DNA from 2 places in the Pseudomonas sp. LBUM1672 genome. Region 2 is predicted to be linked to the other one. Evidence: riboswitches for the same ligand, from Rfam matches in the RefSeq annotation. Region 2 holds a riboswitch; the other holds the start of a gene.
What was found. Region 2 has a riboswitch for cobalamin ahead of cobW (cobalamin biosynthesis protein CobW). Riboswitches for the same ligand answer to the same signal wherever they lie in the genome.

Region 1: it holds a riboswitch for cobalamin, as region 2 does, so the genes downstream of both, cobO (cob(I)yrinic acid a,c-diamide adenosyltransferase) here and cobW (cobalamin biosynthesis protein CobW) in region 2, are expected to answer to the same signal.

The regions. Positions count from the first base shown of each region.
Region 1 is NZ_CP166781.1:1,846,719-1,857,286, reverse strand. Features, by position in the region: gene ACA053_RS08365 (cobyric acid synthase) at 1-940, opposite strand, end outside; gene cobD (threonine-phosphate decarboxylase CobD) at 937-1,929, opposite strand; gene cbiB (adenosylcobinamide-phosphate synthase CbiB) at 1,922-2,830, opposite strand; gene bluB (5,6-dimethylbenzimidazole synthase) at 2,827-3,477, opposite strand; gene ACA053_RS08345 (cobyrinic acid a,c-diamide synthase CobB) at 3,474-4,811, opposite strand; gene cobO (cob(I)yrinic acid a,c-diamide adenosyltransferase) at 4,822-5,433, opposite strand; cobalamin riboswitch at 5,515-5,747, opposite strand; gene ACA053_RS08335 (hypothetical protein) at 5,901-6,485, shown strand; gene ACA053_RS08330 (PQQ-dependent sugar dehydrogenase) at 6,553-7,866, shown strand; gene ACA053_RS08325 (class I SAM-dependent methyltransferase) at 7,999-8,652, opposite strand; gene ACA053_RS08320 (C40 family peptidase) at 8,675-9,211, opposite strand; gene ACA053_RS08315 (C40 family peptidase) at 9,432-10,073, opposite strand; gene hda (DnaA regulatory inactivator Hda) at 10,302-10,568, opposite strand, start outside.
Region 2 is NZ_CP166781.1:3,479,462-3,490,029, forward strand. Features, by position in the region: gene cobN (cobaltochelatase subunit CobN) at 1-573, opposite strand, end outside; gene cobW (cobalamin biosynthesis protein CobW) at 577-1,638, opposite strand; cobalamin riboswitch at 1,737-1,948, opposite strand; cobalamin riboswitch at 2,218-2,445, shown strand; gene ACA053_RS15780 (CbtB domain-containing protein) at 2,565-2,756, shown strand; gene ACA053_RS15785 (CbtA family protein) at 2,768-3,472, shown strand; gene ACA053_RS15790 (cobalamin biosynthesis protein) at 3,469-3,882, shown strand; gene cobM (precorrin-4 C(11)-methyltransferase) at 3,981-4,727, shown strand; gene nfuA (Fe-S biogenesis protein NfuA) at 4,980-5,564, opposite strand; gene ACA053_RS15805 (acyltransferase family protein) at 5,622-6,656, opposite strand; gene ACA053_RS15810 (fatty acid cis/trans isomerase) at 6,840-9,125, opposite strand; gene metH (methionine synthase) at 9,281-10,568, shown strand, end outside.

The DNA.
Region 1 (10,568 bases), 1.6 Mb from region 2:
CCGTGTCCCAGCCATTGGCCCGCAGGTACGCGAGGTCACTGCGCACGCTTTTCGAGCCGGGAAGAATGATTAGATCAGCCGGCGGGATCGCCTGGCCGGGGCCGATGAATTGCAGGTCAACTTGCGGATGCAGGCGCAGCGGATCGAAATCGGTGTGGTTACTGATGCGCGGCAGCACCGGCACCAGCATTTTGAGCACGCGCTCAGCCTTGTCGGTCTGGCGCTGATCGATGCCGTCCTCGGCTTCCAGGTGCAAATCCATCACATACGGCAGCACGCCGATTACCGGTTTGCCGGTGCGTGCTTCCAGCCAGTCGAGGCCGGGTTGCAGTAAGGCGATGTCACCGCGAAAACGGTTGATGATGAAGCCTTTGACCCGCGCCTGTTCGGTCGGCGACAGCAGTTCCAGCGTGCCCACCAGATGCGCAAAAACCCCGCCACGATTGATGTCGGCAATTAACACCACCGGGCAATCCACCGCTTCGGCAAAGCCCATGTTGGCGATGTCGCCAGCACGCAGATTGATCTCGGCCGGCGAACCCGCACCTTCGACCATCACCACCGGATACGCCGCGCTCAATCGCTCATGGGAGGCCAGCACCGCTTGCATGGCGATGGTTTTGTAGTCGTGATAGGCGACTGCGTTCATCGTCGTGACCGCGCGACCATGGATGATGACCTGGGCGCCTGTGTCGCTGTTGGGTTTGAGCAGCACCGGATTCATGTCGGTGTGCGGCTCAAGGTTGGCCGCCTGAGCCTGCACCGCCTGGGCGCGACCGATCTCGCCACCGTCGGCGGTCACGGCACTGTTGAGCGCCATGTTCTGTGGTTTGAACGGCACGACACGCACGCCCTGACGCGTGACCCAGCGACACAGCGCCGTCACCAGCGTGCTTTTACCGGCATCCGACGTGGTGCCCTGCACCATCAACGTTGTCATTGGGTTTCCTTTACGAAGGCTTGAAGCGCTTGCTCAAGACGCAGCCAATCGGCTTCATCCGCCGGCAAGCCGAAACGCACGCTGCTGTTGTGGGTGAACAGCCGCAGCAAAATGCCGCGCCGCGCCATGAACTCGTGAAGCGCTTCAGCATGCTCGGTGATCAGCCATTGAAACAACGCGCAGCCACCCTGCGGCTGCAAACCATACTGCCCAAGCAAAAGTGCCAGACGCTCGCTGGCCGCTTCGCTGCGCACGCGCTGCCTGGCGTGGCCTTCGGTGTCCAGCAAACAGGCTTGGCCCAACACCCGTGTCGGGCCACTGACCGCCCACGGGCCCACCTGCTCGGCGAGCAGTTTGAGCAGCTTGCGCTCAGCCAGCACAAAGCCCAGCCGCACACCGGCCAGACCAAAAAACTTGCCGAAAGAACGCAGCACAATCAAACCGACCTGATGGGCAAACGGTGCCAGGCTCAGCGTCGGCGTGTTGTCCATGAACGCTTCGTCCACCACCAGCCAGCCACCGCGCGAGGCCAGTCGGGCGTGCCAGTCGAGCAGGCGGCTCGGGGTCAGGCTCAGGCCCGTCGGGTTGTTCGGGTTGACCACCACCAGCACGTCGAGGCTGTCGATATAGAAGTCGACTTCCTGCTCCAGCACTTCGCGCACGATGTAGCCGTTACGCCGCCAGGCTTGCGCGTGTTCGGCGTAACACGGCGACAACACGCCGACCTTGCCGGCCCGGCGCAAACGCGGCAGCAACTGGATGGCCATTTGCGAACCGGCGACCGGCAGCACCTGGGCCGCACCGTAATAATCGCAAGCGGCCTGCTCCAGGCCGTCATCGGTTTCCGGCAAGCGCGCCCAGGCCCGCAGCGGAATCTCCGGGGCCGGGAATGGCCACGGCGCGAGGCCGCTGGACAGGTCCAGCCAATCGGCTTCGGCGATGCCGTATTCGAGCGCTGCCTTACGCAACCGGCCACCGTGCTCAAGCATAGAATTCAGCTCCCACGCAGAGAATCAGCAGCCATAACCATACCCCGCGCTGGACCAATTGCCAGCCACGGTCGATGGAGTCGGCATCCGCCGGCACGCCTTCGCCCAGTTGCGGACGCTGATGCAGTTCACCGTGATAGATCGCCGCCCCGCCCAACTCGACGCCGAGCGCCCCGGCACCGGCCGCCATCACCGGCCCGGCGTTCGGGCTGTCCCAGGTCGGGCCCTGGGTGCGCCAGCATTTCAACGCCAGTCGGGTTTTGCCCAGCAGCGCGTAGGTCAACGCCACCAGGCGCGCAGGAATGTAGTTGAGGACGTCGTCGATCTTCGCCGCCGCCCAGCCGAAACGTTCGAAGCGTTCGTTGCGATAACCCCACATTGCGTCCAGGGTGTTGCTCAAGCGATAGAGCACCACGCCGGGTGCGCCGGCCACGGCAAACCAGAACAGCGCGGCGAACACCGCGTCGCTGCCGTTCTCCAGGACTGATTCGGTGGCGGCGCGGGCCACTTCGGTCTTGTCCAGTTCGCTGGTCTGACGGCTGACCAGATAGCCCACGCGAATACGCGCTTCAATCAGATCATCGCTGCGCAAGGCCTTGGCCACCGGCTCGACGTGTTCGCCGAGGCTGCGCATGCCGAGGGCGCAATAGAGCGCGAGAATCTCGACAATCCAGCCGACATAGGGCGCCCAGGAAAACGCCGTGGCCAGCAAGGTCAGCGGCAACACTGCAATCACCCAAGCGGTGACGCCATGACTACGCCAGCCACGACCTTCACCGTTGAAACGTTGCTCGATGCGGTCGGCAAAACGGCCGAACGCCACCAGCGGATGCCAGCGTTTGGGTTCACCCAGCAGCGCGTCCAGCGCAACCGCGGCGACACTCAATAACGCCACACTCATTGACTCACTCCCCAATAATTTTCATACAGCAACTCACTGAGCGGACGCACCTGCGCCCACCCTTCGAGTACCAGCATCGGCGCCGGATAGAATTCCTTGACCGGACCGAGACAAAGAACCGCCAACGGCTTGGCCCCGGGCGGCAGACCCAGCAAGTCCGCCAGCGCTTGTGGCTCGAACAGCGACACCCAGCCCATGCCCAGACCTTCGGCGCGGGAGGCCAGCCACAGGTTCTGGATCGCGCAGGACAACGAGGCCATGTCCATTTCCGGCAAGGTGCGACGACCGAAGATATGGCGCTCGCGATCGTCCATCAGCGCGGCGACCAGCACCTCGGCGCAGTCGTTAATGCCTTCGACCTTGAGCGTCATGAATTCATCAGTGCGCTCGCCGAGGGCTTCGGCGGTACGGATGCGTTCTTCTTCCACCAGTTGCTGGATCTTGCCGCGCAGGGCCCGGTCGCTGATGCGGATGAACCGCCAGGGCTGCATCAGGCCGACGCTCGGCGCCTGGTGGGCGGCTTCGAGCAGGCGTCGCAGTAACTCGGGCTCGACCGTGCCACCGCTGAAATGACGCATGTCACGGCGTTCAGCAATTGCCCGATAAACCGCTTCGCGTTCGGCCTCGGAGAAGGCGTTGTCGCTCATGGCCTCTTCGCGGGCAAGCCCGCTCCCACAGGGTTTTGGTCAGGCGCAAATAGCGCTGCAACCGCCGATGGATTGGACGGAAAATAAAAGTGCACATAAGAGGCGGTCATCCGCCCCTCACGATAAACCGCCTCAGCCCCACGCCCGCCATTGGGGCTCAGCCCGCGGGCAATCGGCTCAAGCTCGGTGCTGGTCAGCGAATGGTGATAGGTGTGCCCGCGCAGCGAACCTTCCGGCAACTCAACCGCTTGCAACGCCAGCGCGGCCAGACGCTTTTGCATCACCGCATCACCTTTGAGCAAGCCGACCAGTTCGGCGCGAGTGCCTTCGACATCGGTCAAGGAGTCGAGCAGGTACAACATCCCGCCACACTCGGCCAGCAACGGTTTGCCGGCGGCATGATGGGCGCGGATCGCATTCAGCATCGAGGTGTTCTGTGACAGCGCCACGTGGTGCAGTTCCGGGTAACCGCCCGGTAGATAAAGGCTGTCCGCCTCTGGCAAATCAGCATCGCGGATAGGCGAGAAAAACAGCAACTCGGCGCCCATCGCCCGTAGCAAATCCAGGCTCGCGCCGTAGGTGAAAGCGAACGCTTCATCACGGGCGACGGCGATTCGCACGCCGGCCAGCAAAGGCTCGGCGACGATCATTTCAGGCGCCGCAAATTCCACGGGCGGAGGCAGCGCCACATCGCAACTGCTGGCCAGCGATTCAGCCGCCGAATCGAGGCGCAGGTCGAGATCGTTCAACTCACTGGCCTGGACCAGACCGAGATGCCGACTCGGCAATTCGATCCCGGTTTCCCGCGACAACGCGCCGTACCAGCGCAAACCTTCAGTCAGGCTGCCTTCGAGCAATTGCGCGTGGCGTAAAGTGCCCACGCGGTTGGCCAACACACCGGCAAACGGCAAGTCCGGCTGATACTTCGCCAAACCCAGCGCCAGCGCTCCAAAGGTCTGCGCCATGGCCGTGCCATCGATCACGCCGAGCACCGGCACACCGAAGTGCCGCGCCAGGTCAGCGCTGGACGGCGTACCGTCGAACAGCCCCATGACGCCTTCGATAAGGATCAGGTCGGCTTCACCGGCGGCTTCCCACAACAGTCGACGACTTTCCTGCTCGCCGACCATCCACATGTCCAGTTGATACACCGGCGCACCGCTGGCGCGCTCGAGAATCATCGGGTCGAGAAAGTCCGGCCCGCATTTGAACACGCGGACCTTGCGTCCCTGATTGCGATGCAAACGGGCCAGCGCGGCGGTGACGGTGGTCTTGCCCTGACCGGAGGCCGGCGCGGCGATCAGTACCGCCGGGCAATGACGATGGCTATTCATAAAGTGCAGCTCACAACTCGACGCCTTTTTGCGCTTTGATCCCGGCCTGGAATGCGTGCTTGATCACGCCCATTTCGGTGACCGTGTCAGCCAACTCGATCATCTCCGGCTTGGCGCCGCGACCGGTGACCACCACGTGTTGCATCGACGGACGCGCCTGCAAGTCAGTGAGCACTTGATCAAGGTCGAGGTAACCGTGCTTGAGGGCGATGTTCAATTCATCGAGCACCACCAGGCCGATCGATGGATCGCGCAGCAATTGGCGGGACACCGCCCAGGCGGCTTCGGCGGCGGCTATGTCACGCTGGCGGTCCTGGGTTTCCCAGGTGAAGCCCTCGCCCATCACATGAAAACGCACCTGATCCGGGAAGCGCCGGTAGAACAATTCTTCGCCGGTGCTGTTGCGGCCCTTGATGAACTGCACCACGCCGCACTGCATGCCGTGGCCCATGGACCGGGCGAGCATGCCAAAGGCCGAGCTGCTCTTGCCTTTGCCATTGCCGGTCAGCACCAGCAGCAGGCCGCACTCGTTCGGCGAGTTGGCGATGCGTTCGTCGATCACGGCTTTTTTGCGCTGCATGCGCGCCAGATGGCGTTCGTCACGATCAGGGGAATCAGTCATGGGGGAGCTCTCCGTTGAGGCTGGATAACGGCGGGCAGGCACAGAAACAGACGGCAAGAAGCCTGGCATCGCCCACCGTGATGCCGTTGGATGAATCAGGCCGGTCTCCGGGCTCATGAGCGGCATTCGCCGGACTGCGCGCCTTCCCATGTCGACAGTCAACACAGTGGCTCAAGGCGTAGTCTTCACTCATTTACCGTTGCGGGGGCAGCGCCGGGATCGTGACGTTTCGTCGCGTGAAGATAGTCACTCACCAGCTTCCCTGTTTCACTCTGTCGGCTTCGCCACAGAGCACCTGAAACAAGCGCGAAGGTTAGAGGGTTGGGGGTGGAGCGTCAATTGAAGACAAAGCCAGGGCGAGCGATATACTGCCGCCGGTCAATTTACTGACACCCCAACTTGCACCACACTGTCAGCAGTGATATCAAAGCGCCACAACCCAACAACACAATTACAAGGGTGAGCACATGCAAGGCATGATCATCAGCAATCCGAAGCTGGAATTCCTGCGACCGGCGCTGGAACGCTGGTTTGACTGTATCGACCGCTACAATGCGGTGCGCGGCGATAACGACACGCCTTATTGGTACGACGAAAAAGCCAACCTTGGCTTGCTCTCCGCCGCGGCCTGGATGGCGGAAATGGTCACGTTGCAACAAACGCCGACCCGTAAACAGAACGAAGAAGGCGAACGCAACAGCCGCGCCGATCTGTTTATCGCAACCACCGAAGAACGCGCCTACCTGCAGGCCACGCAACGCTGGCCGAAGGTCAATAGCCTGAACCTGACCCAGGCATTGCAGGACATCACCAGCGACGCCAAACGCATCAGCTACGCCAGCGACCTGAAACTCGGCTGCCTGTTCGTTGCGCCACAAAAGGCCCAGCAGAGCGCGACGCCGGAAGAACTCCAGGACATGGTCGACGACCTGCAAAAGGAACACAGCTGCGCCGTGGCCTGGTATTTCCCGTACGCCTATCGCAAGTTGCGCAACGAAGCCGGCAACTATCACCCTGGCATCGCCGTCCTGTTCAAGGAAGCCCGCGGCTGACCGGTTGAACCATCGCGCGTCTAAGCTTCTCTATGATTAAGTCAATGCATTCATAGGGAAGTCCAGCATGCGCAAGCCCCAGCTCGTTCTTGTCATCGCGCTCGCCGGAGGGCTCGCCGCTTGTGGTGAAACCTCCAGCCTGCAAGTCTCCGACGGCACCGGCCCGTCACCTAAGTTGCCCGAACCGAACAAGACCCTGATCCCGACGGTGAATATCGCCCCGGCGATCGGCTGGCCGGAAGGTGCGAAACCCACCGCCGCAGCCGGCACTCAGGTGGCGGCCTTTGCCGAAGGGCTCGATCACCCGCGCTGGCTCTACGTGCTGCCCAACGGCGATGTGCTGGTGGCTGAAACCAACGCGCCACCGAAACCCGATGACGGCAAAGGCATTCGCGGCTGGGTCATGGGCAAAGTCATGGGTCGCGCCGGTGCCGGCGTCCCCAGCCCGAACCGCATCACGCTGCTGCGGGACAAGGACCACGACGGCATCGCCGAAACCCGCACGGTGTTCCTGGAAAACCTCAATTCCCCTTTCGGCATGACCTTGGTTGGCAATGACCTGTACGTCGCCGACACCGATCGTTTGTTGCGTTTTCACTATGGAAATGGCGATACCGCGATCAAATCGCAGCCGATCAAGGTGGTCGATCTGCCGGGCGGCACGCTGAATCATCACTGGACCAAAAACGTCATCGCCAGCAAGGACGGGAGCAAGCTGTACGTCACGGTCGGCTCCAACAGCAACGTTGGCGAAAATGGTCTGGATCAGGAGGAAGGTCGGGCGGCGATCTGGGAAGTGGATCGCGCCACCGGCAACCACCGGATCTTCGCCTCGGGGATTCGCAATCCAAACGGCCTTGCGTGGGAACCGCAGACCGGCGCGCTGTGGACGGCAGTCAACGAGCGTGACGAGATCGGCAGCGATCTGGTGCCGGACTACATCACGTCAGTGAAGGACGGCGGATTCTACGGCTGGCCCTTCAGCTATTACGGCCAGCACGTCGACATTCGCGTCGAGCCGCAAAACCCGGACCTGGTGGCCAAGGCCATTGCCCCGGACTACGCGGTGGGCCCGCATACCGCGTCGCTGGGCCTGTCGTTTGCCGAGGGCAACACACTTCCAGCGCAGTTCAAGGAAGGCGCCTTCATCGGCCAGCACGGGTCATGGAACCGCAAACCGCACAGTGGTTATAAAGTGATTTTCGTCCCATTCAGCGCAGGCAAGCCGACCGGGCAACCGGTGGATGTGCTGACTGGTTTCCTCAATAAGGATGAGAAGGCTATGGGCCGGCCGGTGGGCGTGGTGATTGATCAGCAGGGAGGTTTGCTGGTGGCCGATGATGTCGGGAACAAGGTGTGGCGGGTTTCGACCGCTAAATAGGTCTCAACTGCCAACATCTAACCAATATGAGAGCGGGCTTGCTCGCGAAGACGGCATTACATTCAACATCAATGTCGACTGTTATGACGTCTTCGCGAGCAAGCCCGCTCCCACATTAGATCGGTTCAGCGCCTACCTTTTGCGGCACAGCGTTAAACCATCCCCCAACGGCAACAACGACAGATCCACCCGCGTGTCATCCTTCAAGGCGCGATTGAGCGCCTGGATGGCGCGGGTATCTGCACTCTCGGGACTCTGCTCAAGCACCCGCCCGCTCCACAGCGTGTTATCGAACACTGCTAGCCCGCCAACGCGCAGTAAACGCAGCGCATGCTCCAGATAGCCCGGATAGTTAGCTTTATCGGCATCGATGAAGATCAGATCGAATTGCCCCGGCTGATTCAGCTGAGCCAAGGTTGCCAGCGCAGGCGCCAGGCGCAGATCAATACGATGGGCGAGCCCCGCCTCCTGCCAGTAACGGCGTGCGATAGCGTTGTAGTCGCCGGGGATATCACAGCAGATCAGCGAGCCGTCCTCCGATAACGCTGAAGCCATGCACAAGGCGCTGTAACCGGTGAACGTGCCGACTTCCAGCAAGCGCTTCGCGCCGATGAGCTTGACCAGTAACGCGAGGAACTGCCCCTGCTCCGGCGCCACTTGCCAGCGCGCCATGGGTAGCGCCTGGGTTTCGTCGCGCAAGCGCTTGAGCAACGGCGTTTCTCTCAGGGAAACATCGAGCAGGTATTGGTACAGGGAATCGTCGAGATTGAGCGTGCGAGCGGTCATGACAACCTCTTCGGACAGAATGCTACGGGTTGCGCGCCAAGTGCTCAGGCTGCAGAACGCGCTTGGCGCTCAGATACGCTTTCTGCCAGTAAGCCTTGGACAGACTGTCGAGCTTGACCGTGCCACCAGTGGCTGGCGCATGAACGAAGCGGCCTTCACCGACGTAGATACCGGCATGGCTGACCTGGGAGCCGCCATTGGTGGCGAAGAAGATCAAGTCACCGGTTTGCAGGCCTTCCTTGCCAACGCTGGCTGCCTGCATGCTGATCATTTCGCGGGTGGTACGCGGCAGGGAAATGCCGGTGACATCACGGTAGACGTAACCGATCAGGCCGCTGCAATCGAAGCCCGAATCCGGCGTGTTGCCACCCCAACGATACGGCGTGCCCACCAGGCCAAGCGCGCGGAACAGCACGTCTTCTGCCTCGGGGGAAAAGGGTTGCGGGTTGCCGAAAACAATGGGGGCGCGAACCACCGGCGCGGGCGGCGGTGTGCGACTGGCGCAGGCGCTGAGCAGGGCTGCGAAGAGCATGATGGTGAGGCGGGCCGACATCGTCATAAGCAGAACATCCTGATCTGGCTGCGGCTTTTCCTGCCGCAAAGGCAGAAAAGAAAACCGCCTGCGCAGGACGCAGGCGGTTTGCCATCAATAATAGATCTGGATTCTAGCGGCTATACGCCAAACTTCAAGTAAGACTTTAAGTTCGCCTTACAAACTGTCCGCCTACTTCGTTGCGAAGAGGCTTTTGTCGCCACTGACGTGGCGACAGGCTGAAGATTTACTTGCGTGCCGTGACCACGGTCGGGGCCATTGCGAGTGCGCGCTTGGCTTCGATGAAGGTCTTGCTCCAGTAGCTATCGCCCAGGCTATCGACCCGGACACCACCGCTTTTGCGGCTGCTGGAGTGGATGAACTGGTTGTCGCCCAGGTAGATCCCGGCGTGACTGACACGACCGCGACGACCATTGGTGGCGAAGAACAGCAGGTCCCCCGGCTTCAGCGCGCTGCGAGCCACCAGCGGAGCGTCCACGTTGATCATTTCGCGAGTGGAGCGCGGCAGGTTCATGCCGGCTTCTTCACGAAACAGATAACCGATGAAACCGCTGCAATCGAAGCCAGCCTCGGAGGTGCCGCCGAAACGGTAACGGGTACCGATCAGGGACATGCCACGTTCGAGGATGCTGTCGGCCAGAACCGGAAGCTGGTATGACTTGCCGTCGGCGAAGTTTGCCAGCTCTTTATCGGTGGCCACGCCGTCCTGGTAAAGATCTTCCTGGAAAAGAACGGAAGTGGACTGCGCAGTAACTGAATTCTTGACCTGCTGTTGTTGCTCTTGCTGAGACACTGGAGAGTGGGCAGCGCAACCGAACAACAGGGTAACGAGTGCGAGAGGCACGAGGGGTGCGAAGCGCTTTAGCATGGGCACGACCGTGGCTGATAGTGGGTAAAGAAGCCGCGACTATGCCCGCTATCATCCTCATTTGCAAATTCAATCGAACTTTATGTGACTTCCCGGTTCCGGGTTTACATCTAAGCGCTTAAGCCCGTTCTAAACGCCTGCGCTGCCTGCAACCTGTAGGAAAGCGGATTTTCTGGCGCCTGAAATATGCCGAAAACCCCGCCAGGCTTGGGTTTGGCCAAGCTTTTTTTACCAGCCCAGCGTTTCTTTAAGGAAGGGAATCGTCAGCTTGCGCTGAGCTTGGAGGGAGGCCTGATCGAGTCGCTCGAGCAATTCGAAAAGCGCACTCATGCTGCGGGTACCGCGCGTCAAAATGAAATGCCCGACTTCATCGGTCAGGTGCAGGCCGCGACGGGAAGCACGCAACTGCAGCGCACGCAGTTTGTCTTCGTCGGAGAGTGGACGCATCTGGAAAATCAGTGCCAGGGTCAGGCGCGATTTCAGGTCAGCCAGTTT
Region 2 (10,568 bases):
CCAATCGCTCAGTTCAGCGGGGCTTTTTTGTGGATGGTAAATCGCTGTGCGCGGCAGGGTTTGCGGCTCGGCCCAGGCGTAGTCGCGATCCAGCCAGCGATTGGCCAGACAGCGGAAGAAATCCAGGGCATTGGCCATGCCGCCCTGACGCAAAAACTGCCAAAGCCGGTCGCGGTCTTCGGCTATCGCGGTGCTCAGGTCACTGAGCTCCGGGTCCGGACGATCATCGCCGGGCACCAGAATCAGTTGCACACCACGTTGGGACAGCTCCACCAGACGCTCGACACCGTAACGCCAATAGGCGATGCCGCCGTGCAGCGAAATCAGGATCACCTTGGCATGGCGCAGCACTTCGTCGACATACAGGTCGACCGAGGCGTGATTCTGCACCTGCATCGGGTTGGCCAGACGCACGCTGGGGTAATCGTCGGGCAACTGCTGCGCCGCTTCGGCGAGCAACGCCAGGCTGGAATCGCCGCTGCACAGGATCACCAACTCGGCGGGGGTTTGTCCAAGGTCGGCAATGTTGTCATCCGACACGAAACCGCCGGGCTGGGTCCTGAGCAGGTGCATGGCTTAAACGCTGAGCGCGGCGCGCAATTGCGCTTCAAGCAGCGTGGCGTCCAGTTCCTGGCCGATCAGCACCAGGCGCGTGGTACGCGCTTCTTCGGCGCCCCACTGACGGTCGAAATGCTTGTCGAAACGCGTGCCCACGCCCTGGATCAGCAAGCGCATCGGCTTGTTCGGAATCGCGGCGAAACCTTTGACGCGCAGGATGCCGTGCTGGACCACCAGTTGGGTCAGCGCGTCCAGCAGCAGGCTTTCGTCGGCTTGCGGCAGTTCGATGGAGATGGAATCGAAGGCGTCGTGATCATGATCGTCTTCACCTTCATGGTGGTGATCGTGATGGCTGTGACGGCTGTCGATGTGTTCTTCGGAACCGGCACCGAGGCCGATCAACACGTCCAGTGGCACACGGCCGCTGCTGGCTTCGATGACTTTGACGGCGGGCGGCAACTCTTCGGCGACTTCCAGGCGTACACGGGCGAGGTCTTCAGGGCTGATCAGGTCGGCCTTGTTGAGGATCACCAGGTCGGCGCTGGCCAGTTGGTCGGCGAACAGCTCGTGCAGCGGCGATTCGTGGTCCAGGTTCGGGTCGAGTTTGCGCTGGGCGTCGACTTGGTCCGGGAAAGCCGCGAAGGTGCCGGCGGCAACGGCCGGGCTGTCGACCACGGTGATGACTGCGTCAACGGTGCAGGCGCTGCGGATTTCCGGCCACTGGAAGGCTTGAACCAGCGGCTTTGGCAAGGCCAGGCCCGAGGTTTCGATCAGGATGTGATCAAGGTCGCCGCGACGGGCGACGAGTTCGCGCATCACCGGGAAGAATTCTTCCTGGACGGTGCAGCACAGGCAGCCGTTGGCCAGTTCGTAGACGCGGCCGTTGGCTTCTTCTTCGGTGCAGCCAATGGAGCATTGCTTGAGGATTTCGCCGTCGATGCCCAGCTCGCCAAACTCGTTGACGATCACCGCGATGCGGCGGCCCTGCGCGTTGTCGAGCATGTGCCGCAGCAAGGTGGTTTTGCCCGAGCCGAGGAAGCCGGTAACGATGGTGACGGGGAGTTTGGCCAGTGTTTTCATCGGATGCCCTTTGGCAAGGTGGCGGGCATACGGGACGACAATCGCAGCGACGGGCGCGCGCGGAAGAGTTCGCCACCGGATCACCCCGCCCGGTTGTAGTGAGAATCTGTGTCGAGGCAGGTCTCCTGGCTGACGGTGTGCCAAATGCAGATTGGCATTCGCTGCGCCTTCCCGCGAACCCGCTGGACAGGGTTTGCAGTGGCGTGGCAGCGAACATCACCGTTCACAGTTGCGGGGGCAGCCGCGGCATCGACCGCGTTCCCTTCTTAGCTTCGACAAATGCCGAAGAACCTCGAAAGCGCAAGGCTACGCATCGTGTGGGGGCGGGTCAATGTCCGTCAGTTGATTAGCCCCTTGTGGGAGGAGGCTTACCTGTGGCGAGGGGATTTATCCCCGTTCGGCGGCGAAGCCGTCGCAAGACCTGTTTGCGGGGTATGTCTGAAGAAATGCAGGGGGCCGCTTCGCAGCCCAACGGGGATAAATCCCCTCGCCACAGATAAATCCCATCGCCACAGGAGTCCTCCTCGCCTCAGAGATGAGAACCCATGGCAATTGACGCCAAACCCCCGCCCATGCTCTCCTACACGCCTTGTTACGGGTGCCCTTCACAGGGTGAAACGGGAAACCGGTGAATCATGTGCTTTACTCAAAGCCATGTCAGTCCGGTGCTGCCCCCGCAACGGTAAGCGAGCGAAGCGTCAGATCCACTGTGCCAGCAGTTCGGCATGGGAAGGTGATGCTTGCAGGTTCCGGCGAAAGCCAGCCCCCCTCGTGAGCCCGGAGACCGGCCCGCAACACAAAGTGACCACTACGATCACTGAATAACAAACCCGCGGTGGGCGGGCGCTGTTGAGCCTCTGCGTGCCCGACTCGCAGGGGTCTTCCATGCGCTCTATTCACCCGCTGACAGACCAGAGGGAAGCGCCATGTCGATCATCAGCAGCACCGGCCACAGCACCGCCAGCACCACCACAACCCTGAGCCAACGCCTGACCGCCGCCGTGTGTGCGTCGATCCTCGGCGCGTGTCTCGTCTATTTCGCCGGTTTCTCGCACATCGAAGCGGTGCACAACGCCGCGCACGATACCCGTCACAGCTCCGCCTTCCCGTGCCATTGAGACCTGTCGACATGATCAAGCGTATTGCGCAAACCGCAGGTTTCAGCGGGCTGCTGGCCGCCCTGTTGCTGACCCTACTGCAAAGTTTCTGGGTGTCACCGCTGATTCTGCAGGCCGAAACCTACGAAAAATCCGAGCCGGCCGCGGTTGAAGTCCACGAACACGCCGCCGGTGTCGCCGCTCACACTCACGACGCCGAAGCCTGGGAGCCGGAAGACGGCTGGCAGCGCCTGCTGTCGACCACGGGTGGCAATCTGGTGGTGGCTGTCGGTTTCGCCCTGATGCTCGCCGGTCTCTACACCTTGCGTGCACCGACCAAAACCTCTCAGGGCCTGCTCTGGGGCCTGGCCGGTTACGCGACCTTCGTGCTCGCGCCGACCCTCGGCCTGCCGCCTGAACTGCCGGGCACTGCCGCGGCTGATCTGGCCCAACGGCAACTCTGGTGGATCTGTACGGCCGCTTCCACCGCCGTCGGCATTGCGTTGATTGTGTTCAGCCGCCACTGGCTGATGAAGATCCTCGGCGTGGCGATTCTCGCCGTTCCGCACGTAATCGGCGCGCCACAACCGGAAGTGCACTCGATGCTGGCTCCGGAAGCCTTGGAGACGCAGTTCAAAATCGCTTCGCAGTTGACCAACGTCGCGTTCTGGCTGGCCCTGGGCCTGATCAGCGCCTGGTTGTTCCGCCGCAAAAGCGCTGGCCAATACCACGCATGATTGATACCCGCACAGCGCCGACTTTAGTGGTCGGCCTGGGCTGCCAGCGCGGCTGCCCCGCCAGCACGCTGCGGGCGTTACTCGATCAGGCACTGCAGGCTCATAAAATCGGACTTCACCAGATCAAGGCCCTGGCCAGCATCGACCTGAAGCGTGATGAGCCTGGCCTGGTCGAACTCGCCGAACAACTCGCGTTGCCGCTGATGTATTTCAGCAGTGAGCAATTGAAAGGTTACAAACCGCAACTCAGCCACCATTCGGACATCGCGTTCGAGCGCACCGGTTGCTACGGCGTGGCGGAAAGTGCCGCCCTGGCCCTGGCCGAACACCTGGCCAAGGCACCGGCGAAACTGCTGATTTCGCGACAAAAATATGCCCAGGCCACCCTCGCATTGGCCTGCGTTGCGTAAGATCCCCGATAATCCCCGCCTCCGATCATGAGCAATCTTCATATCAGGCGTTGCCCGAGCCCTTTTTCCAACAGACTCTCTATTCAAAGGAACGGACGATGACCGTCTACTTCATTGGCGCAGGTCCCGGCGACCCGGAACTGATCACCGTCAAAGGCCAACGGCTGATTCGCAGTTGCCCGGTGATCATCTATGCCGGCTCTTTGGTGCCTGCCGCGGTGCTCGAAGGCCATTGTGCCGAACAGGTGGTCAACAGCGCCGAGTTGCACCTGGAACAGATCATCGAACTGATCAAAACCGCCCACGCCAACGGTCAGGACGTGGCGCGGGTGCATTCGGGTGATCCGAGTCTTTATGGAGCGATTGGTGAGCAGATTCGCTATCTGCGTGAACTCGGGATTGCGTTTGAAATCGTTCCCGGGGTCACGGCGACGGCGGCGTGTGCGGCGCTCTTGGGGGCGGAACTGACGCTGCCCGACGTCTCACAGAGTGTGATTCTGACCCGCTATGCCGACAAGACCGTGATGCCGGCCGGTGAAGAGCTGGGTAGCCTGGCGCAGCATGGGGCGACCATGGCGATTCATTTGGGCGTGCAGCATCTGGAAAAGATCATCGCCCAATTGCTGCCGCATTACGGCGCAGACTGCCCGATTGCGGTGATTCACCGGGCGAGCTGGCCGGATCAGGATTGGGTCGTCGGGACGATTGAGGACATTGCCGGGAAGGTTGCGGCGAAAGGGTTTCGGCGTACGGCGTTGATTCTGGTGGGCCGGGTGTTGGGGAGTGATCAGTTCAGCGAGTCGTCGCTGTATCGCGCGGGGCATGCGCATCTCTACAGGCCCTGAGCCAAGCACAACGCTGAGATAAGTGGCTCTGTGGTGAGGGGATTTAGCGAAACGTCGCACCGCCCCGTTCGGCGGCGAAGCCGTCGCTAAACCTGATTGCGAGGTGCACCCGGAAGAATGCAGGGGGCCGCTTCGCTGCCCAGCGGGGATAAATCCCCTCGCCACAGGTAAGTCCATTCACTCACAGATAATCGATCACCCATAAAAAAACGGCACTCACGGGTGCCGTTTTTTCATTTCGCAGCGAACACCTTAGTAGTAGGCGTTTTCTTTCTGCGTGTGGTCAGTCACATCGCGTACACCCTTGAGCTCGGGAATGCGCTCGAGCAAGGTGCGCTCGATGCCTTCGCGAAGGGTGACGTCTGCCTGGCCACAGCCCTGGCAACCGCCGCCGAACTTCAGCACCGCGATGCCGTCTTCGACCACATCGATCAGGCTGACCTGACCGCCGTGGCTGGCCAGCCCCGGGTTGATCTCGGTTTGCAGGTAGTAGTTGATACGCTCGTTGACCGGGCTGTCGGCGTTGACCATCGGCACTTTGGCGTTGGGCGCCTTGATCGTCAGCTGGCCGCCCATGCGGTCGGTGGCATAGTCGACAACCGCGTCGTCCAGAAAAGCTTCGCTGAACGAATCGATGTAAGCGGTGAAGCTTTTCAGCCCCAGCGCGGTGTCTTCAGGTTTCTCTTCGCCCGGCTTGCAGTAGGCAATGCAGGTTTCGGCGTACTGGGTGCCAGGCTGGGTGATAAAGACGCGGATGCCGATACCCGGGGTGTTCTGCTTGGAGAGCAGATCAGCCAGATAATCGTGGGCGGCGTCAGTGATGGTAATAGCGGTCATGGAAACTCCTCGCAGGCTTGGGCGCAGTTTACGCCAATCATCGCGCCGTACAAAGTCCTAGTATTTTTGTCGGGAAAGAGCCGGGACAGCGTTGCTTGCCGATTCGCCGTCAATCCAGCCTTTAAGCCACCGATAGCTGCTTTTTTCCACAAATTCGTAACTCGCCCAGGAGGCCACGCCGATGGTCAGCACGCAAACAGCGAACATCACGTAGGGATTTACCCCATAACGCTGTGCGACAAAACCACCAGCAGACAGCACCAGCACATGCATCAGGTACACCGAGTAAGAACAATCGCCGAGCACCTTGAACAACCGGGTGTTCTCGAAAAAGCGTTCCAGCGCCATACACGCCATCACCAACACCGCACTGGGCACGCCCCAGGCCAGGAAACGCGGCTGCGGCGCCAGGTTATAAATCGCCAGCAAGGCGCCGCCAATCCCCAGCAAGGGCAGCCAGAAACCGGGTTTGATCCAGCCGCGCCGGTAAATCATGCCGATGGCGATCCCCAGCAGAAACTCATAAACAATGTCCGAATGGTAGAACTCGCTGATCCAGCCATATCCGGTCCAGGCCTGACACACCGCAAACAACAGCGCGCCAACAATCAGCAGCCGAACCTGCAAGCGAAACAGCAATGCCCAGGCAAACAGCACGTAGAAGAGCATTTCGTAATTCAGCGTCCAGCCGACATTAAGCGTCGGATAAATCCCGTAGCCGCCGGGGTTTTCCGTGGGAATGAACAACAGCGACAGCAGGAAATGCGACCAGTCGATCGTCTGATCCGGCAATACAGGCTGTGCGAACACGACCACCAGCGCCATCAGCATCGTGTACAGCCAGTACGCCGGAACGATGCGAAACAGTCGATACAGAAGAAACCGCCCGGGCGGCAGCGATTTGCCTTCGGTGGACAGGAAGATCACCAGCCCGCTGATGACAAAGAAGATATCAACACCCACCGCGCCCTTATCGATGAACATCTGCCCCACCGGGCCACGGGCCTGGAAGTCGAAGAAAATCTGCATGAAGTGGTGGCAGACCACCGTCCAGGCTGCAACGGCGCGCAGTGCCTGTACCGAAATCAACATCGACGCCCCTCCGATCGAAAAGCCAAAATCTCCGCAGATCCTTGTGGGAGCGGGCTTGCCCGCGATAGCGGTGGATCAGTCGCCATCAATGTTGGATGTGAAGGCGCTATCGCGGGCAAGCCCGCTCCCACAGGGTTCAACGGTGCCTCCAGATTGGGACACCATGCATCCATCAAAGGTCGATCAAAGATTCTCGTACCGGTTCATGTCCAGCACGCCCTCTTCCACCGGCTCGGTTTCGTGGATATAGCGACTCAGGTCATGGAAGTAGAACCAGAACTGCGGATGGCTGCGGCGAATGCCCCAGCGCTCGACGATTTTTTCGAAACGGTGCGCGTCCTTGGCGCTTTCCATCGCATCGACGAACGCCGGCACCTGATCGGCCGGAATGTTGAACATGAAATTCGGATAGCTGCTGAGCACGCCCGGAAAAATCGTCACGGTGTCGAGCCCTGGCTGATAACGCCGCGACTCACCGAGCAGGAACGCCACATTGCTGTGGGCCCGGTTGCGCAACAGGCTGTAGACCTCACGCTTGCCGCTCGCCGTCTCGATGCGCAGCATGGTCGCCTCCGGCAACTGATCGATGACCTTCAAACCCGCCGCCGGGCGTGACGTCAGGCGACTCAAGGCCTGCTCGGCACTCTGCAATGCCGGGTCGATGTTCGGCCGCGAGCAGTAAGCGCCATCGCAGCGGTTGATTGGATCGGGCCTGGCATTGAGTTCGCCGTAACGGGTCAACAACTGCATCGCGAAGTCGCGTTTGGGATCTTTCTCATCCAGTTTCAGCGCCGTTGGCGTGTCGTTGTCGATGGCTTCGTAATCCAGCCACATCTTGAATTGGCCGCCGGCCTGATACCAATCGTTGAGGTAATCGTCCCGTGAATCGGCCGGCATCAGGCGCAGGAAATTCTGCTCTGCGCCGTTGCGGATCAGGTCGAAATACAGGCGCGTCTGCGCTTGGTGCGACACGTTGCCGAACACGTCGAAGTTGACCGCCAACTGATAATACGTGCGTTCCAACAGCGGAAAGTCGAACAGCCAGAGGGTTTGCGGCACGTCGCCGATCAGGCCTTTGTTTACCGAAGCACTGTCGAAATGCCGAAAGATGCTCAACAGCGCGTTGTCATTGCCCGCCCACAAGGTCGACCAACTCGGTGCTGGCAATTCCCCGTAATTGTCTCGACGCAGCGCTTCGTACTCGTTGCGTTTGTTGCGGTAGTCATGCCACAGGCTCAGGACGCTGCCCACATCGTCGTTCTGCCCCGGCATCGCCAGCAACGGCGTGGCCTGGCCGCGGTAGTTCGGGTCGGTGATGTAGAGGTCGTGTTCCGGCGCCTGGAACAGTGCCCAGAAGTGATCACGGATCACGTCGGTAGCAATCTGGCCACGGCAGACCGGCCCACGAATGAAGGTGCGCACAAAGTATTCGGCGTTATCGAGCATGAACTGATAACGCGCCTGCGCCGGGATCGCTTCGAAAGTGGTGAACGGATTGGCCCGGCGTTCCGGACCGTACCCCGGCAAGGCGTTGACCTGCCATTGACCGTTGTAAAACAGGCTTTTGATCCGCGCCATCTTCGCTGCGCTCAGCGGATAGGTGATGTGGGTCTTGTGCACGATTACGCCTTGCACCGGCCACAAGCGGTAATACACCTGGGTGCCCGGATCGTCGTTCGGGCGCCGGGTATTGATCAGATCGATCGGCTGGCCAGTCGGGGTTCGCGAACGGACCCACTGGAAGAAGTGTCCCGGCTCGCCGTCCTTGAAATAGAGATGAGCGAGGAACCAATGCTCGAATAACCAGCGGCCGACCAGGCTTTGTCTGGCACCCGGCGAATTGAGCAGGTTTTCCCACTGCACCACCTGCAAGGCTTCTTTCGCTGAAGGCACCAGGCCTTGCTCATCAATGGGCGCGCCGGAGGCCAGCCAGCGTTGCAGCGTCTGGTATTGCTGGTCGGTCAGGCCGGTGACCGCCAGCGGCATGCCTTCTTTCGGATGGGTGCTGGCGTAGCCGCCGAACTCCGCCGGCATGGCGCACATGTTTTCCCGGTTCAAGCCCAGGACGATGTCTTGCGGCAACTTGGCATTGGGTTGCAGCGGGGTTGTGTGGCCCAGCTCCAGCATTCGCGCCATCAAAGCAGCCTGGCTGCCTTGGGCGTCAAGGACCGAATAGAAGCCCTTCTGCTGCCAGGCGCGTTTACCGAACGCGTCATAAAACAACCGGGTCGGCGCGGCGGCCTGGCTGCGTTCGCCATCGTAGACCGGGGATTTGGTCGCGCCACGCGCCACCCCTTCACCGCTGCCCAGATTGAGCTGACAGGCGGAGTCGTAGCAGGCATGGCAGGCCACGCACTTTTCGGTGAAGATCGGTTGGATATCCTGCGTGTAGGAAATCGCCGGACCTTGCGCAACGGCACCCCAGCTTAAAAGCAGCATAAAAATGCTGGTGATGACGCGATACGACATGTCCCTGGTCCTGATCCTGAAAAAACGCCGCGATTCTACCGGGCCAGCACGCGCCCCAACATGAGCGATATTCATGCAAAACCGGGACATGCTCTAAAACCGCACAGGTTTGCTATTATCCCGGCCCTTCGTCATGGTCTTTTCGAGTAGTCCCAATGTCCGATCGCAGTGTTCGCCTTCAAGCTCTCAAGCACGCCCTCAAAGAGCGCATCCTGATTCTCGATGGCGGCATGGGCACGATGATCCAGAGCTACAAGCTCGAAGAGCAGGATTACCGGGGCAAACGCTTCGCCGACTGGCCGAGCGACGTCAAGGGCAACAACGACCTGCTGGTGCTGACCCGCCCTGACGTGATTGGCGGCATCGAGAAAGCCTACCTGGATGCCGGCGCCGACATTCTGGAAACCAACACCTTTAACGCCACCCGGATTTCCATGGCCGATTACGGCATGGAAGAGCTGGCCTACGAACTGAACGTAGAAGGTGCCCGCCTGGCGCGCAAGGTCGCCGATGCGAAAACCCTGGAGAACCCGGACAAGCCGCGCTTCGTTGCCGGCGTCCTCGGCCCGACCAGCCGCACCTGCTCGCTGTCGCCGGACGTGAACAACCCCGGCTATCGCAACGTGACCTTCGATGAACTGGTGGAAAACTACACCGAGTCCACCAAAGGCCTGATAGAAGGTGGCGCCGACCTGATCCTGATCGAAACCATTTTCGACACACTGAACGCCAAAGCGGCGATCTTCGCGGTGCAAGGGGTGTTCGAAGAGCTGGGCGTCGAACTGCCGATCATGATCTCCGGCACCATCACCGACGCCTCCGGCCGCACCCTGTCCGGCCAGACCACCGAAGCGTTCTGGAACTCGGTGGCCCACGCCAAGCCAATCTCGGTCGGCCTGAACTGCGCCCTCGGTGCCAGTGAGTTGCGTCCGTACCTGGAAGAGCTGTCGAACAAGGCCGGCACCCACGTTTCGGCGCACCCGAATGCCGGTCTGCCGAACGAATTCGGTGAGTACGACGAACTGCCGTCGGAAACCGCCAAGGTCATCGAAGAGTTCGCCCAGAGTGGCTTCCTCAACATCGTCGGCGGCTGCTGCGGCACCACGCCGGGTCACATCGAAGCCATCGCCAACGCCGTGGCCGGTTATGCGCCACGTGTTATTCCGGAAATCCCGAAGGCTTGCCGCCTCTCCGGTCTGGAACCGTTCACCATCGATCGCAGTTCGTTGTTCGTCAACGTCGGCGAGCGCACCAACATCACTGGTTCCGCCAAGTTCGCCCGGCTGATCCGTGAAGACAATTACACCGAAGCGCTGGAAGTCGCCTTGCAACAGGTTGAAGCCGGCGCCCAGATCATCGACATCAACATGGACGAGGGGATGCTCGATTCGAAGAAGGCCATGGTGACCTTCCTCAATCTGATTGCCGGTGAACCGGACATCT